4 regions of the Brevibacillus agri genome follow, and region 2 is predicted to be linked to each of the others. Evidence: riboswitches for the same ligand, from Rfam matches in the RefSeq annotation. Region 2 holds a riboswitch; each other region holds the start of a gene.

Region 1 (4,209 bases), 1.7 Mb from region 2:
GCGCAATTCCTCCGCGTCCACCGAAGTAATATGGGCGATGTACCGTTCGAAAAAGAGATGGCTGCGACAGGCCGCCTGCAACAGTTCGCGATCGGCGCTGCTTCCTTGCGCGGCTTTTCGCCGGGAAGCTTGCTGCGCTTCGCCCAAAAAAGGCAGTGCCTGGTAGCGCAGCTCTTCCTCTGGCAACTGCCTGACGTAGCCAAGAAACGACTTCAGCTCGGCAAAAGGCTGCTGGCGGTACTGGTGAAGCAGATGCAAAAGCGTCTTCCATGTGTTGTGCGCCTTGGCGTAAGCGACCTCGCGCTGGACAGCAGGAGGCAGCGCCTCGATTAGCTCGCGCCAGTGGGCGGGCGGCTGCTCCAGCGTGTGATGAATCTGCTCGTAAGTGGCAACGGCGATGCCCAGCGCTGCTTCAAAAAGCGGCGAAAAGGCGAATTGCACCTCGTAGGTCGTGCGTTCGCTCCCGATGTTCCATACTTTCAAGAGGGGATCATCCTTCCAGTATTTGTAGTACGTCTCATTCTAAATGTTTTGAATTGTAAATTCAATATTTTTCGTATGACTGGTTAGATGGATTTCGAACCAGAATCGTTGAGTGTGGCAGGAAGAGGGGCGAGCGCCTGAAAGCAGCAAGCAGAAGACAGCACCCGAAAAAAGAAAAGCGGCACGCCTCTCCCGCGAGAGTTGCGTGCCACTTTTTACGAGACAAAAGCAAACTTAGTTGACAGTAGAAGGTTGAACGGCGCGTTGCAATGCCTGCTCCAGATCGCCGATGATGTCGTCGATCGCCTCTGTGCCCACCGACAGTCGGATCAGCCCTGGCGTGACCCCGGCAGCCGCCTGTTCTTCCTCATTCATCTGCTGGTGCGTCGTGCTGGCCGGATGGATGACGAGCGACTTGGAATCGCCCACGTTGGCCAGGTGCGAGAACAGCTTCACGGATTCAATCAGTGTTTTGCCTGCCTTCACGCCGCCGCGAATGCCAAAGGTGAGGATGGCGCCAGCGCCTTTTGGCAAATATTTTTGTGCCAGCGCGTAGTTGGCGTCACCTTCCAGGCCAGGGTAGCTGACCCACTCGACCGCTGGATGCGCGGCGAGGAATTGGGCTACGGCCAGGGCGTTCTGGCTGTGGCGTTCCATGCGCAGGTGCAGCGTCTCCAGACCTTGCAGGAACAGGAAGGAGTTGATCGGGGCCACGGCTGCGCCGATGTCGCGCTGCAGTTGGACGCGCGCCTTGATGATGTAGGCGAGCAGTCCGACTGCTTCCGTATAGACGACGCCGTGGTAGCTCGGGTCTGGTGTCGTCAGGCCCGGGAATTTGCCGTTGTTCCAGTCGAACTTGCCGGAATCGACGATGATGCCGCCGATCGCTGTGCCGTGCCCGCCGATGAACTTGGTCGTGGAGTGGACGACGATGTCTGCGCCATGCTCGAATGGACGGCACAGGATCGGCGAAGCGAACGTGTTGTCCACGATCAGCGGCACGCCGTTTTCGTGCGCGATGTCAGCGATTGCCTGCAAGTCCGCCACGTCAATGCGAGGGTTGCCGATCGTCTCGCAAAAGAGCGCCTTTGTTTTCTCATTGATGAACGCCCGGAAGTTTTCCGGATTGGACTGATCGACAAAGTGAACCTTGATGCCAAGACGCGGCAAAGTGTGCGCAAAAAGGTTGTACGTACCGCCGTACAAGCTGCTGGATGCGACAATTTCATCCCCGGCTTGGGCGATGTTCAAAATGGAAAAGGTGATCGCTGCCTGACCAGAGGAAGTTGCCAGAGCACCGACGCCGCCTTCCAGGAGTGCCACGCGCTTTTCAAAGGCGTCCTGGGTCGGATTCATGATGCGGGTGTAAATGTTGCCGAACTCTTTTAAGCCAAACAGGTTGGCGGCGTGCTCCGTGTCGCGGAAGACGTAGGAAGTCGTCTGATAGATCGGAACGGCGCGCGAGCCTGTTACGGGATCTACTTCTTGTCCACCATGTACAGCGAGGGTTTCCGGTTTCCATTGTTGCTGGTCAGACATGCTTATCTCTCCTTTATATATGGGGATTAGGGATAAAAAAACGGAGCATTCCTCTGAGGAGAAGAAGGCTCCGGCTATACACGGGTGTGCACTCATCTCTCAGAATCTATGGATTCTGCAGGAATTAGCACCGCGCAAGGCACGCTTGCTGGTTGCCGGGTTTCACAGGGCCTGTCCCTCCACCGCTCTTGATGAACTGTTGCTTCAGTTGTTGTCATAATTGTATGAAAAACCACACTTCGCTGTCAATAATCAATAATGAGTTATCAGGTTGGATTTGGTGGGATTGAGGCGTTGAGAGATTTGTTCATGCTCACCCGTTCATGCTGTTTCCCATGACGTCCAAAGTACCTGTGTGATACGCCTTGTTGACGTGGTTTGCAGGCTGATGCCCCGCACTCCAAGGGTGCTCTGCGTTTCTTGCACCCGCCTTTTTCCAAACCAAAAAGAGAATGCTGTTTTGTATAGTAGTCTTCATATATAGAATGGTTATTTTTGTAAATGTGTCACCCGCCTGTACCGACCAACCATCTCCCTGTCCAAAAACAAACCCACCCTCACACTGTCACAAATTTGTCCCTATATCTCCGCGCTTTCGCCGCCCGCGTCGTTAGAAAATGGCATGGCCCTATGATATGATGGGAGTGGCAGAAAACGACCAAACGATTGTACATATAGGAGGAACATACGCGATGAGCCATGGCGTGAAGGAAATTACCCCGCAGGAGCTGCTGGAAAAGCTCGCGGCCAACGAAAAGCTTCAGGTGATTGACGTGCGTGAGGTGGAGGAGTGGAACGAAGGCCATATCAAAGAAGCCAAGCTGATTCCGCTCGGCTTTTTGCCGCATCGCATCGACGAGCTGGACAAGGAGATCCCGGTCGTCATGGTGTGCCGCAGCGGTGCGCGCAGCCACAGAGCGACCGAATATTTGTGTGAGCTTGGCTTTGACGCTGCCAATATGGTCGGCGGCATGCTGGCTTGGCCTGGCGAGAAGGAAGTGTAAGCCGTACGGTCCATACGGTCACGACCGCACTGGCAACGCCGAGACGTTTTCCACACAAAAAGAAACATGCGCTTTTACGCGGTATAGCGGCGGACGCATGAGAGAAGCAGGGGAGGAAGAAAATCGTGAGTGAGGGAGCACAGCAACAAGGATCCGCGTTGCAGCGCCATTGGTTTACGGTGCTCGCAGGCGTGATTATCCTCGCGATTGTAGGCGTGTTGGGCTACAAATACATGGCAAAAGAGCCGATTCCCGTGATGAAGCCGATTGCCGATTTTACGTTGGACAACAGTGACGGCACTTCGTTTACGTTTTCGGAAGGCAAAGGCAAGGTGCGGCTGGTCGAGTTCATGTTCACCAACTGCCCTGACATTTGCCCGGCGACGACGTACAACATGTCCAAGCTGCAAGAGCAGCTCAAGGAGAAAAAGCTGTTCGGCGACAAGGTCGAGTTCATTTCCATCACCTTTGACCCGGATTTCGACACGCCAGAAGTGTTGCAGCAGTACGCGGCGAAGTTCAAGGCGGATCAGAGCGGCTGGAAGTTTTTGCGCGGCGATGCCCAGGCGGTGGAAAAGGTGACGAAGGATTTCGGGATTGCCGTATTGAAGCAGCCTGACGGTTCCTTTGCCCATACCGCCCGCATGTTCCTCGTCGATGGCGATGGAAACATGCGCCGCGCCTACGGCATGGCAGCCGACATGGACATGGAGCAGATGCTGAAGGAAATGGAGCAGCTTGCGGACTAATCAGGCTGATTCCTCGTACGTGATCTGCACGACATGCTCGGTTTGATTTTCAAATTCAATATGCACGAGTAACGCCCACCTGCGATTGCCCTCCTGGAGCAAGAGTTTGAACGTCTCCTCTGACGTGGTGGGCGTTTTTGCTGTGCGCCCGACGTGCAGGTAGTCGACGATCTGGGCATGCGGATATTTTTTCATCGTCTCCTGCATCGCCAATCTGCCCCATTTGGCATATGGCGGCTGGGCGCAGGCAGGGGCATACTGGAAGAAGAATAACAGCAGGCTTGCTGCGATGGCGGTCAGGACGCTTCGCGCGAGGCGAACGGATACAGAGGCTTGCATGGCGTAAGACCCCCTTTTTTGTATTGGAAAACAAGCTTGCCCTCTATTTTGAAGCCTTTTTTTCATGTCATTCGTAGAAAATATTTACAATTTGG
Region 2 (4,209 bases):
GATCACGGTAGAGCGCAGATGGCCCATGGAAAACGGCTTGGCGATGTTCGGCGAGGACAGGTCGATTGGCACTTTGCGGCCCTGGCCTACCTGGCTGCTGCCGTAGGCGCTGCCTTGCTCAAGGATCGTTCCGATCACTTGCGCCGCCACATTTTCCTGATCGAGAAACAGGTTGACGTAAGGGCCGACTGCTTGGGCAGAGCGCAGTGGCGCTCCTTCGATTTTTTCGGCAAGCTCTGTGGCGATCATCGGTGGCGCTTTGCGGAGCGCTTTTGCGAGCTGGAAGCAAGGGAAGGCGATATCTCCCATCGCAGGGTTTGGCGGCGTTTCCAGCATGCCGTAAACTGTTTCTGTTGGGAAGGTGTCCACACCGAGAGAGGTGAGGGCAGCGGCGATTTTTTCCGCGACTTGGTGCTTGTAGCTCATTGTGATTCTCCTTTCAAAATGGGAAAAAGCTTAAGGGACGCAAAAGAAAACAAAAAAACCTCCGCGTCTCCTGGATAAAAGAGACGAGAGGTTGTGCTCCCGCGGTGCCACTCTTGTTGTTTTCGCCTGCATGCGTGCATCAGGCAAAAACCGCTTTGTGCTGCTGTAACGGGCAGGCCCGGCAAAACCCTACGCGATCCGGGCGCGATTTGCTTCGCCGGATGTTCAGGCCGCATCTCCGAGGGGCGCTTCCTCGCGTGGTTCGGCATCGGGCTTCCACCATCCCCGACTCGCTACAGCCTCATTCCAGGAGTACTTTCCTCATCAACGATTCGCTTGTTTCTCTAGCATTATAGCCGTTTTTGGTGCCAGGATGCAACTTACTCTTCGGCTTTTTTCAAAATCTTGTCGAGCTCGGCGAAATATTGCTTCGTCAGCTTTTCTTTTTCTTCCGCGCTCATAGTTTCCGCGTTCATCCACTGCTGCTTGTAAAGCTCCAGTTGCTCCACCATCGCCAGCTCGGCCGCCGCCTCCTCGTCCAGATCGTAGTTCTCGGATGGATCAAACGGAATGAGCCGATTGTCGTTGCCGCTGCGCAGGTAGGGGGAGCGCCAGTTTTCCGGGAAGCGGTACGGCTGCTCGCCGAACATCAGTCCCAGGACGTCATCGGAGTCAATCGGCAGGAAGTGATCGTAGTTGTCCCTGCGGCCCCCTTCCGACAGGTTGATATGGGACAAAAAGTAGCGCAAATAATGTTCTCCTGTTTCGGTATGCTTTACGATGGAGTAGCTTTCAAATTCGGAGCTTTCCAGTTCTTTTATCGTTTCTATACAGGACAGAAATTCGTCCTTTTCACGCGCGAGCAGAGCGTCCATTGTCGATCGTTCCTTTCATCGGTTTGGGTAGCCTCATGATAGCAAAAGCGTTTCGCTCTGACAATGAAGGCAGAGCGGTCAAGTGCCATCCTGTTGAAAAAAGTTAACTAACGATGCTTCTCACAAAAAGCCCGTAGCTGGATCAATGGCGGCGAGAAGGCAACGGTCGCGCCTGCGGCAGCAGAAAAAGTCGCGCAAGCCTTTTGGAAAACGATGGTGGGGGAAGAAGCCGACGTTTACGAGCGCCAGGCGACAGAGGTTTATGCGGATGAGCATTGGCGCAACAGAACGTGGATGAACGTCAGCGACCAGCGGATGGAAAACGGCAAGCCTGTCCCGTATGACGTCCTGACCGTCCAGGTGGACAAGCGTGAGCGCGTCGCCTTTTACGGCAGGCGGTCTGGCTGCGATCGCACTGTCCATGACATGAAAAAAGAGGCTATCCCTTCAAGCCAAGGCAAGGGGGATAGCCTCTTCCTGTCATTTACTTAGCAGTCGTCGTTCGAACACCCGACAATGACCAGCAGGATAAACAGTACGAGCACCAATGCGAAGCTGTCTCCAAAGATGCCGTGTCCGCAGTAAGATGTACTCACGTTTGTTCCCCCTCCTTTCCGTTATGCTACAGTCTATACACGAACGCACAGATTGGCGTGGGCGAATGCCCGGTATGCGCAAAAATGGGCGCAGAAGAGCGGGAAGAGTGTAAAGAATAGACAAATTCTCAATTGACGAAGACTTTTCGCGGTGTTAAGATACTTTCAAACATCAAACCTGAAAGCAAAAAATGAATAGCATAGTAACAACTCTTATCAAGAGAGGCAGAGGGACTGGCCTGATGAAGCCTCGGCAACCGGTTAAAATCCGGTGCCAATTCCAGCAAAGCTACGTGCTTTGAAAGATGAGAGGATGGTTCAGGCGCAAGTGTATCCGCGGACAAATCCTCTTCTTTCAAAGAAGAGGATTTTTTGATGCAAAAAACGGCTGAGAATAAACCGACGCAAGGGAGAAAAGGAGCACGTCAATGAAACCCACTTTTCGCGAACAGCTTTCCCGGAAAATTCTGATTCTGGACGGTGCGATGGGCACCATGCTGCAGCAGGCGAACCTGACCGCCGATGATTTTGGCGGCGAAGCGTACGACGGCTGCAACGAGCTGCTGAATTTGACCAGGCCCGATGTGATTCGCTCCATCCATGAAAAATATTTGGAAGCGGGAGCGGACATCGTGGAGACCAATACATTCGGGGCGACTTCGGTCGTGTTGGCCGAATACGATGTCGCGGACAAGGACCTGGAAATCAATATCGCCGCTGCCCGTCTGGCGAAGGAAGCAGTCGATGCCTACTCCACAGCCGAATGGCCGCGCTACGTGGCGGGGGCGATGGGGCCGACGACGAAAACGCTGGCACTGACAGGCGGCGTCACTTTCGAGGAACTGGTGGAGTCGTACTACCGCCAGGCAAAAGGGTTGATTATCGGCGGGGTGGACGTCCTGTTGCTGGAGACGTCGCAGGATACGCTGAACGTCAAGGCAGGCGGGATCGGCATTCGCCAGGCGTTTGAAGAACTGAACGTAGAACTGCCGGTGATGCTGTCCGGAACGATCGAGCCGATGGGTACGACTTTGGCGGGGCAAAACATTGAAGCGTTCTACATCTCGCTTGAGCACCTGAAGCCCGTGACGATCGGCCTGAACTGTGCGACAGGGCCGGAATTTATGCGCGACCATCTGCGCACGTTGTCCGGCTTGGCCCAATGTGGGGTAAGCTGCTATCCAAACGCCGGGCTGCCGGACGAAAACGGGCACTACCACGAGACGCCGCAAGGACTTGCTGCGAAAATGCGCGCTTTTGCCGAGCAAGGCTGGCTGAACGTGGCAGGCGGCTGCTGCGGAACGACGCCTGACCACATCCGGGCAATGGCGGAGGCGCTCAAAGACTGCAAGCCGCGCCAGGCAACAGAGCAGGCGGTCAGTGCCGTATCCGGCATCGAGGTCGTCTACGTCGAGGACGACAATCGCCCGCTTCTGGTCGGGGAGCGCACGAACGTCATCGGCTCGAAAAAATTCCGCGATCTGATCGCAGCAGGGCAGTACGAGGAAGCGTCCGACATCGCCCGCGCCCAGGTGAAGCGCGGGGCGCACGTCATCGACATTTGCCTGGCTGACCCGGATCGCGACGAGTATGCGGACATGGAAAAGTTTTTGCAGTTCGTCGTGAAAAAGGTCAAGGCTCCGCTCATGATCGACTCGACAGACGCGAAAGTGATGGAGCTGGGCTTGCGTTATTCCCAGGGAAAAGCGATTCTCAACTCGATCAACCTGGAGGACGGACTGGAGCGCTTTGAAGAAGTGGCTCCGCTAATCCGCAAGTTCGGGGCGGCCGTCGTCGTCGGGACGATCGAGGAAGCCGGAATGGCGATCACCCGCGAGAAAAAGCTTGAGGTCGCGAAGCGCTCCTATGACATATTGGTCAACCAGTACGGCATCCCGCCGCAGGATATCATTTTTGACCCGCTCGTCTTTCCGGTAGGGACGGGAGATGAACAGTACATCGGCTCCGCGCGGGAGACGGTGGAGGGGATTCGCCTCATTAAAGAAGCGATGCCACAGTGCAAGACGATTCTTGGCGTCAGCAACGTTTCCTTCGGTTTGCCGCCAGCGGGACGCGAAGTGCTCAACGCGGTGTTTTTGTACCATACGACGCTCGCCGGACTTGATTTTGCCATCGTCAATACGGAGAAGCTGGAGCGCTACGCTTCGATCCCGGAGGACGAGCGCAAGCTGGCGGAAGCGCTGCTGTTTGAAACAAACGACGAGACATTGGCAGCCTTTACGGAGTTTTACCGCCAGAAGAAAAAAGAAGTGCGCGTGGAAGCTTCCTCGCTGACGCTGGAAGAGCGGCTG
Region 3 (4,209 bases), 1.7 Mb from region 2:
GTACGTACAAAGTGGTAAGCGGCCACATGAAAGCGCTGCCGGAAGAGTTGATGAAGCTCGCAACCAGGAAGAACAGGGCTTCTCGCGGATACCGCTGCAAAAAGGAAGTGGGAGAAATCACGGCCGGTCACCCCTTTGGGATTGTGTTGCTTGTAGTATAACGAATATTTTAAACATTGCAAACATAAAAATATAAAAAGTGAAAAGCACCCAAATAAAGGCTGCTCCACATCCTATAGATTCGAGTATACTAAACAAGTGGTGAGATGAGTTCATGTGATACAGAGAATAAAAGGTGGAGTAGTTCTTTATGCGAATGTGGAAACGGGTGTTGCTCCTGATGTTTGTCGCGATTGCCGCGACAGCAGGTTATTACGGATACTCTTTTTATCAGTTTGCTCACAATATTCAAGAGCCGAATGTCATTCGGCCAGCCCCGCCGGATGGCGGTGCCGCGACGAAAGCGGCGGAGATTCCGGAATGGGATGGCGAAGAGCGGGTGAACATCCTGTTGATGGGTGTGGACCGCAGGGGAATGAAAAATAACGGACTCCCCGTTCGGACTCGATGATGCTCGTCAGTATCGACCCGGCCTCCAAGCGCTACGACGTATTTTCCATTTTGCGCGACACGTACGTAGACATTCCGGGGAACGGCAGCTCGCGCATCAACTCGGCGATCGTGGAGGGCGGACCGGAACTGGCGATGAAGACCGTCAGCCAGTTTACAGGGCTTCCGGTGGACCGCTACGTCATCACCGACTTTGAAGGCTTCAAGGCTTTGATTGACTCTGTCGGTGGTGTCGAGATTGATGTGGAAAAAAATATGTACTATCACGACCCGACCGATAAAGGCATCTACGACATCAATTTGAAAAAGGGACTGCAGCAACTGGATGGCAACAAGGCTCTGCAATACGTTCGTTTTCGCCATGACGCCACATCGGACTACACGCGCACAGAGCGTCAGCGCAAGCTGCTGACGGCTGTGGTGAGCCAGATGAAGAGCGGCACGACCTTGATTCAATTGCCGTCCATCCTGAAAGAAGTGACGCCGTATATCCAGACGAATATCAGTTCCATGGATATGCTGAGGCTGTCTGCGCTTGGGCTGAAATTAAACACCGCGGAGCCAGGCAACTACCAATTGCCGCCAATGGGGATGTTCCGCGAATCCCATCGGGCAGGCGCGGTGCTCATTCCGGATGTCGACCAGATCCAGTCTTTTATCAAGGAAAGCTGGAACCGCCAGCAGAAGAAGCGGTTTCGCAAACGAATAGCACGACCGATAGCAACGAAAACAGCACGCCAAATTGAGCGTGCTGTTTTTTTGTGTTTTCGGGCAGACTAACCATGATTTGCTATGTATGGGGGTGAGGGGAATGGACCAGGAGATTGCGCGTAAATGGTTTTCCCATACAGGGGACTTGCGAACGGAACATATCGACGAGCCGGACGGCCGCATGCGGCTGTATTTTTTGACCAGCATGGCGGATGCCAAGTCGTTTACAGCGAGCTCATCCCGAAGCTGAGAGAAATTTGTCTGGCTGAGGCAAGCATAGGGGAAGTGGAGCGGCAGCTCGGGGGAGCCGGGAGCAATCGGGTCTATCACACCCAGGAGGCGATTCAGCGCCTGCTCGAAGGCTATCGCCCAAGGAAGCGTTTCTCATCAAGCTCGTGCACGGGAAATTCCGGATTGGCAGCTACGACACGTCCGTCCCGGCGCAAATTTTCGGGAAGACCGACAAGAACCGCGGCAATCCCAAGGATATGGTGCACCTTGCTTTTGACACGATTTCCAGCAACGCCCGAATCAAGCTGGAGCAAGTATCGCCGCCGGTGTTCGATATTCGCATACGCTTGAAGGCGAGAATCCTTGAGAAAGCGACGTTTCATTTTCACGTCAATGCCACCATCATTCGCAACGGAGTAATGGATTAAAAAAGTTTTTCCTGTGATTGCTATTGACGGGATATTTTCAAAAAGGATATAATCCGGTTTGTATCATGAAAATATGAAAAACGAACATAATATACGTGGAAATCTTTCTTATCAAGAGAGGCGGAGGGACAGGCCCGATGAAGCCCGGCAACCGGTTCATTTTTTGAAATGGACGTCGCGGTGCCAATTCCTACAAGATTGGTTGGATCTTGATAGATGAGAAGGGTGGATGCGAACGTATACATGCGTTGCAGCCCCTTTTTCGTTTATGAAAAAGGGGTTTTTACGTTTTTCACAAGGATTTTGCTGGGAGGTGGATGCGTTGATTCAATTGAAAAATTTGCATAAAAGCTATCAAGTGCAGGGCAAGACGATTCCGGCGTTGCTCGGGATTGATCTTTCTATAGATAAAGGGGAAATTTACGGGATTATCGGCCATTCCGGGGCGGGGAAAAGTACCTTGATCCGCTGCATCAACCTGCTGGAGCGCCCTACGTCGGGACAAGTCATCGTCGATGGGGTCGACCTGACCAAGCTCGACGATGTCAAGCTGCAGGAAAAGCGCCGCGAGATCGGGATGATTTTCCAGCACTTCAACCTGCTGTCCTCGTCCACCGTCGGGGAAAATGTCGCGTTTCCGCTCAAGCTGGCCAAGCGTCCGAAGGCGGAGATTCAGAAAAAAGTGGACGATCTGCTCAAGCTGGTAGGGCTGGAAGCGCACCGGGACAAATACCCGTCCCAGTTGTCCGGCGGCCAGAAGCAGCGCGTCGGCATCGCGCGGGCGCTGGCAAACGATCCGAAAGTGCTGCTGTGTGACGAAGCGACCTCGGCGCTCGATCCGCAGACGACCAACTCGATTTTGGCGCTGCTTTTGGACATCAACCGCAAGCTGGGATTGACCATCGTGCTGATTACGCACGAGATGCACGTCATCCGCTCCATTTGCGACCGCGTAGGCGTGATCGACGGCGGAAAAATCGTCGAGTCGGGCGAGGTGCTGGACGTGTTTCTCAAGCCGCAGCATCCGACTACGCAGGAATTTGTCGAGCAGGTGGCAGATTCCACCGAGCTGCGCGAAGCTGTCGCGCACGAAAAAGCAGCGGGGAACCGCACGATTGCGCGCGTCACCTTCCTGGGAGAAAAGACGTACCAGCCGATTTTGTTCCAGACGATGCAGGAGACAGGCACAGTATTCAGCATTTTGCAGGGAACGATTTCCCGCATGAAGGATACGCCGTACGGCCAACTGGTCGTCGAACTGGAAGGCGATGTCCGTCAAAACGAAAAAACCATCGAGACGTTGCGTCAGCGTGGTTTGGAAGTAGAGGTGATATAGATGGACTGGACAATGGAAAATGTGGATTGGTCGGAGATCGCTGAGGGTACACTAGACACACTGACGATGCTGGGTTTCTCCACGTTGTTTACGATCCTGATCGGCTTGCCGCTGGGAATCATTTTATTCCTTACTTCACGTGGACAGTTGCTGCAAAACAAGGCGTTTTACTCGGTTGCTTCATTCATCGTCAACGTATTGCGTTCCGTGCCGTTCATCATTCTGATGATCTTGCTGATTCCGGTCACGAAACTGATCGTCGGCACTTCGCTCGGCGTACTCGGAGCGATTCCGCCGCTCGTGATCGGGGCCGCCCCGTTTTTTGCGCGGCTGGTGGAAACCTCTCTGCGCGAGGTAGATCGCGGAGTCATTGAGGCCGCCCAGTCGATGGGGGCGTCCAATTGGCAAATCATCTGGAACGTCCTGCTGCCAGAGTCTCGTCCGGGACTGGTGGCCGGAATTACGATTACGACCGTTGCGCTCGTGTCCTACACGGCCATGTCCGGGGTAATCGGCGGCGGCGGTCTGGGCGACTTGGCTATCCGTTACGGTTATCAGCGCTTCCAGACCGATGTCATGATTGTCACTGTCGTCATTTTGCTCGTGTTGGTGCAGATCTTACAGTCGCTGGGTGATCGCCTGGTATTGCGTTTCAGCCGCAAGTAAGGTCTTTCCCATAGAAGTTTGCAAGTACAAAGATCAAAAAAAGTAGGGGGAAATCATTTATGAAAAAGCTAGTCGTATCTGTACTTTCTACCGTATTGGCATTTTCTTTGGCAGCGTGCGGAGGCAAAACGGAGACTGCTCCAGCTCCAGCCGAAGGCGGCGCACAAGGCGGACAACAAGAAGTGACATTGAAAGTAGGCGCTTCTCCGGTTCCACACGCAGCAATCCTGAAGCACATCGCACCAAAACTGAAAGAACAAGGCGTAA
Region 4 (4,209 bases), 2.3 Mb from region 2:
CGGCAGGGACGCTTCTTGCGCAAAAAGCGCCCGCCAGCGAACTGGCAGACGCTCATGAGCGTGATTATTGTTTGCTTTTCGCAATCTCTTCCGGTTTGAAAATGCCCGTCTCGGTGACAATCGCCGTAATGTATTGGGCAGGCGTCACATCGAACGCCGGATTGTACACTTTGATGTCGTCAGGTGCTACCTGTTTGCCCAGGCCGTGCGTGATCTCCTCGGCCGGACGCTCCTCAATCGGAATGTCCGCGCCTGTCGGTGTTGCCAGGTCGACTGAGGACAGGGGAGCTGCCACGTAAAAAGGAATGCCGTGCGCCTTTGCCAAAACCGCTACCCCGTAGGTGCCGATCTTGTTGGCGACATCGCCGTTGGCCGCCACGCGGTCCGTTCCGACGACGACCGCCTGCACTTTGCCCTGCGACATCACCATCGCCGCCATGTTGTCGCAGATCAGCGTGACGTCGATGCCCGCCTGCTGCAATTCATACGCGGTCAGGCGAGCGCCTTGCAAGACGGGACGCGTCTCGTCTGCATATACTTTCAGATTCCAGCCGCGTTCCTTGGCCAAATAAAAGGGAGCCGTAGCCGTTCCGTACGCTGCCGTCGCCAGCGCCCCCGGATTACAGTGCGTGAGAACGCCCATGCCGTCTTGCAGCAGCGTGAGCAGATGCTCTCCGATCGTCCGGCACACCTCGGCGTCTTCCTTTTGAATCGCCAGCGCTTCGTCAAGCACAGCGGCTTTCAGCTCTGCGATTGGCAGGGCAGCGTCTTTTTTCACGCGCGCCTTGATCCGGTCGAGCGCCCAGAACAGGTTGACAGCGGTAGGGCGGGATGTGCCCAGGTAGTCTGCCTGGCGGTTCAACTCCTGCCAAAACGCTTCGTACGTCTGTGCCTCGCTGCCGCGAATCCCCAGGTACAGTCCATATGCTGCGGCCATGCCGATTGCCGGCGCGCCGCGCACTTCCAGGCGGCGAATGGAGCCCCATACTTCTTCTGCGGTCGTCAGCCGCAAGTAAATCGTCTCTACTGGCAAACGCGTCTGGTCAAGCAAGACGAGCGCGTCGTCTTCCCACTTGACTGGCGTTGTTTGTGTACTGGTTGTCATACTGTCGTTGCCTCCTGATAGTAGCGTGCGGTTACCTGGCGGACGATGTCCGTGATGTCTGTCGATTCGTCGACGTTGCTGCGGCCGAGAATCAGCGCTTCTCCGATCGCCAGCGCCAGTCGCTCGGCTTCTGCCCGTTTTTCATCGTCTGCGATGGTGTTCAGATCAGCCACTCCCGCAAGCCCGATCACGCGGCGCAAAATTTTGCAGCCGGCATAGCCCGCCGTGTCCTGAATCAGTCGCTTCACGTAGCTTTGCCACAAGCCTTCGACGTGAGCGCTGCGCTCTTTTGCCTGTTTGTGCCAGAGCTGAACGAACTGGGAAACGAATTCGTTCCAGACATCTTCCACCGTTTCCAGTAAGTATTCGCGGTACGAGTCGCGTTCTCCTGGGTCTTCTTGCAATCCGTGTTGACCTGCGTAGTTGAGCAGCAGGTTGGCGATGACCGCGCCGATGTCAAAGCCGATTGGCCCGTAGTAGGCAAATTCCGGGTCGATCGCTTTCAGGCTCGTCTCGGTGATGAAAATGCTGCCCGTGTGCAAGTCGCCGTGCAGCAGCGCTTCTGCGCGCGTGAGGAAGTCGTATTTCAGCTTGGCGATCTCCAGCTTGAGCGGCTTGTTGTTCCAGATCGCTTCCACTTCCCGGCGAATCAGCGGGTTGAAGTCGTTGGTCGGCGCATTTTCGTACGGATCGGTAAAGACGAGATCTTCTGTGATTTTGCACAATTCCGGATTTATGAATGTTCCGACGAGCGCTTTTTTGTCGTACGGATGCGCGCCCAAATCCGATGTGTAGAACAAGGTGTGCGCGAGAAAACGGCCGATCTGCTTCGGAAAAAGCGGATAGCGCTTGCCCTCAATCAAGCCTTTGCGCATGATGATGTGGTCGCCTACGTTTTCCATCACCGTCAGGGCCAGCTCCTGATCGAAGTGGTACACTTCCGGCACCAGGTCCGGTACGTATTTGTGCTGGATGCGAAGCGCTTCGCTCTCGATCCGGGCGCGGTCGATGGTCAGCGGCCACGACTCGCCCACGACTCTCGCAAACGGCAGCGCCTGCTTCACGATCACTTTTTTTCCGGTAGCCGACTCCTGAATATCGAACACCAGATTCAGGTTCCCGTCCCCGATTTCGCGGCTGGTCAGCTCGGCCCCCTCTGTAAACAGACCCGGCAAGCCTTTTACGTACTCTACTGCTTCCTGTTCAGTCAATGCGCGGTATGCCATGATTGATTACTCCCCTCGTTAAGTAGTTTCTCTCTATCTGTAGCGGACTGGTCATATCCCCCAGCCTTGCGGTCAAACGGTGTCATGCGGCCATCGGCGTTCGTGCTGTGACATACAAAAAGACCTCTTTTCCGAAGAAAAGAGGTCGCTGTCGTCACGTACAAATAACGTGTCATGTCCCCCTTATCTTCCAGACCACTTTTGTTTCTGCAGGAATTAGCACCGTGCACGTCGCTTTTTGCTTCAATCGCTGCTCGCGTTGAAATCGCGTCGTGTCGGTTGCCGGGTATCATCGGGCCAGTCCCTCCACCTTCTCTGGATAAGGTATCCAAACGTATGCGGTTTTGATTTAGTTTGAATCATACAACCTGCGGTTCCACGATGTCAACACTCTTTTTTTGCAAAAACGGCTCGCCTTCTACCAGCTATTCTGCGTCCCCGAGGCGGCGGGGCGCTCCCAGTTCCACCAGTCGATTTTGCCGACAAACGCGGCGGTAATCGACTTTTCCTCCTTGAGCCTGAGCAGCTCCTTCGTCGGCCCGGTCAGGACGGCGCCGTAGATGCGCACGCCTTTTTCCTGCAAATAGCGATAGCGCTCCTCGAGTTGCGGATTGCCGCCCGAAAGCAGCGCGTAGCCCATATCGCGCGCCAAGCTTTTTTGCTCGGTCAAATACTTCATCTCGCCCATGAAGGCGGCCATTCGCCGCTCGCCTTCTCCGTTCACCTGAATCGGCGCGGTTCCGTAATCCAGCTCCCGCTCGGCAAAGCCCCAGACCTCCCCCGGGCCGAGTAGCAGATTGCCGGCTTCCCCGTCAACTTGTTTCACCTCCACGCCAGTGTCGACGGCAAACCAGACCGTCTCCTGGTTGTAGCTGCTGACATGGCGGGAAACCAGCTCGACATACTGCTCATACGTCAGGAAGCTGTCAAACGAGATCGCCAGTTGGGAAACCGTTCCTTCCGGCAGCTTTTCCAGCGTCGTCCAGGCAGGCGTGCGCAAAAAGGACGTGTCTTCTTCCGGTTCTCCGGCCGATAGCGGGTAGCGGAAAAACAGCTTTTGCTCCCGGACGCCCCCTGTCCACTCCGGTCTGGCGCTCACGTTCCACAGCACATTCGTGCTCCGAAAGCGGCCAGCGCTTTTGGCCTCGTTGCCAACCTGCTCTCGCAGCTCCATGTCGATGCTGCCGTACAACAGCCCCACCTGCGAGCCGCTGCTGCCCACGCTCACGCCAGGCTGGGTAAAATTGACCATGTCCCGTGCCACCCGGAACAAATCGTCATGCATCAGCCTTCCCACCCAGCCGTTTACGAACAGCAAGAGCACACCCGCGAGGCAAGGAATCGCGAAGGCATAGAAGGAGGTCGTCAGCCTGTTTTTCCACTTTCCCCGGCGGACGATCGCCCGCTGTCTTGCTTCCGAAAGCCCTGGCGCAACCTCCTGCTTGCCGTCTGTCCCTTGTTCTTCCCCGAGCAATAGCCGTTCCAGCCGCTTCCCGTACTCTTCATCGTCTGCCAGTTCCTCGCCCAGCCGTTTCGCTTCCTCGCCCGTCAAATCCCCTCTCAGGTAAGCAAGCAGTTTTTGCTCGCGGTCATCCCCGTTTTGGTTCGTCATAGCCCTTCCTCCTTCCACAGTTGCCGCATCTTTTGCCGTCCCCGAAACAGGGAGCGCTTAACATCCGCCAGTTCGATTCCCAGCACCTCCGCCATTTCCGCGTAGGAAAACTGCATCGCCGACAGCAAAATCACCTGTCGCTGCTTTTCCGGCAGCCGCTCCAAACAGGCGGATGCCGCCTCCCACAACTCCTGGTTCACGAGCTGGTCAGCGGGATCGACGGCGGAAGCATCCAGTCGTTCCGGCACGCTCCCGACGTAATCGAC

Evidence for each region. A riboswitch is a leader RNA that binds a small molecule or an ion and turns the genes downstream of it on or off. The one in region 2 is predicted to bind S-adenosylmethionine.
Region 1: another riboswitch for S-adenosylmethionine. It lies ahead of BA6348_RS00240 (homocysteine synthase); the one in region 2 lies ahead of metH (methionine synthase).
Region 3: another riboswitch for S-adenosylmethionine. It lies ahead of BA6348_RS26390 (methionine ABC transporter ATP-binding protein); the one in region 2 lies ahead of metH (methionine synthase).
Region 4: another riboswitch for S-adenosylmethionine. It lies ahead of mtnK (S-methyl-5-thioribose kinase); the one in region 2 lies ahead of metH (methionine synthase).

The regions. Positions count from the first base shown of each region.
Region 1 is NZ_CP026363.1:42,806-47,014, reverse strand. It holds gene BA6348_RS00245 (ArsR/SmtB family transcription factor) at 1-483, opposite strand, end outside; gene BA6348_RS00240 (homocysteine synthase) at 718-2,022, opposite strand; SAM riboswitch class I at 2,112-2,220, opposite strand; gene BA6348_RS00235 (rhodanese-like domain-containing protein) at 2,715-3,026, shown strand; gene BA6348_RS00230 (SCO family protein) at 3,152-3,775, shown strand; gene BA6348_RS00225 (YqzG/YhdC family protein) at 3,776-4,114, opposite strand.
Region 2 is NZ_CP026363.1:3,673,976-3,678,184, reverse strand. It holds gene argS (arginine--tRNA ligase) at 1-426, opposite strand, end outside; T-box leader at 503-763, opposite strand; gene BA6348_RS18070 (hypothetical protein) at 807-1,301, opposite strand; gene BA6348_RS18065 (hypothetical protein) at 1,515-1,793, shown strand; gene BA6348_RS18060 (YjcZ family sporulation protein) at 1,790-1,897, opposite strand; SAM riboswitch class I at 2,108-2,209, shown strand; gene metH (methionine synthase) at 2,326-4,209, shown strand, end outside.
Region 3 is NZ_CP026363.1:5,364,919-5,369,127, reverse strand. It holds gene BA6348_RS27590 (hypothetical protein) at 1-121, opposite strand, end outside; partial or broken gene BA6348_RS26400 (LCP family protein) at 311-1,316, shown strand; gene BA6348_RS26975 (hypothetical protein) at 1,382-1,531, shown strand; gene BA6348_RS26395 (hypothetical protein) at 1,677-1,940, shown strand; SAM riboswitch class I at 2,046-2,163, shown strand; gene BA6348_RS26390 (methionine ABC transporter ATP-binding protein) at 2,263-3,276, shown strand; gene BA6348_RS26385 (methionine ABC transporter permease) at 3,277-3,942, shown strand; gene BA6348_RS26380 (MetQ/NlpA family ABC transporter substrate-binding protein) at 4,002-4,209, shown strand, end outside.
Region 4 is NZ_CP026363.1:1,421,178-1,425,386, reverse strand. It holds gene mtnA (S-methyl-5-thioribose-1-phosphate isomerase) at 65-1,105, opposite strand; gene mtnK (S-methyl-5-thioribose kinase) at 1,102-2,331, opposite strand; SAM riboswitch class I at 2,512-2,657, opposite strand; gene BA6348_RS07085 (anti-sigma factor) at 2,750-3,943, opposite strand; gene BA6348_RS07080 (sigma-70 family RNA polymerase sigma factor) at 3,940-4,209, opposite strand, start outside.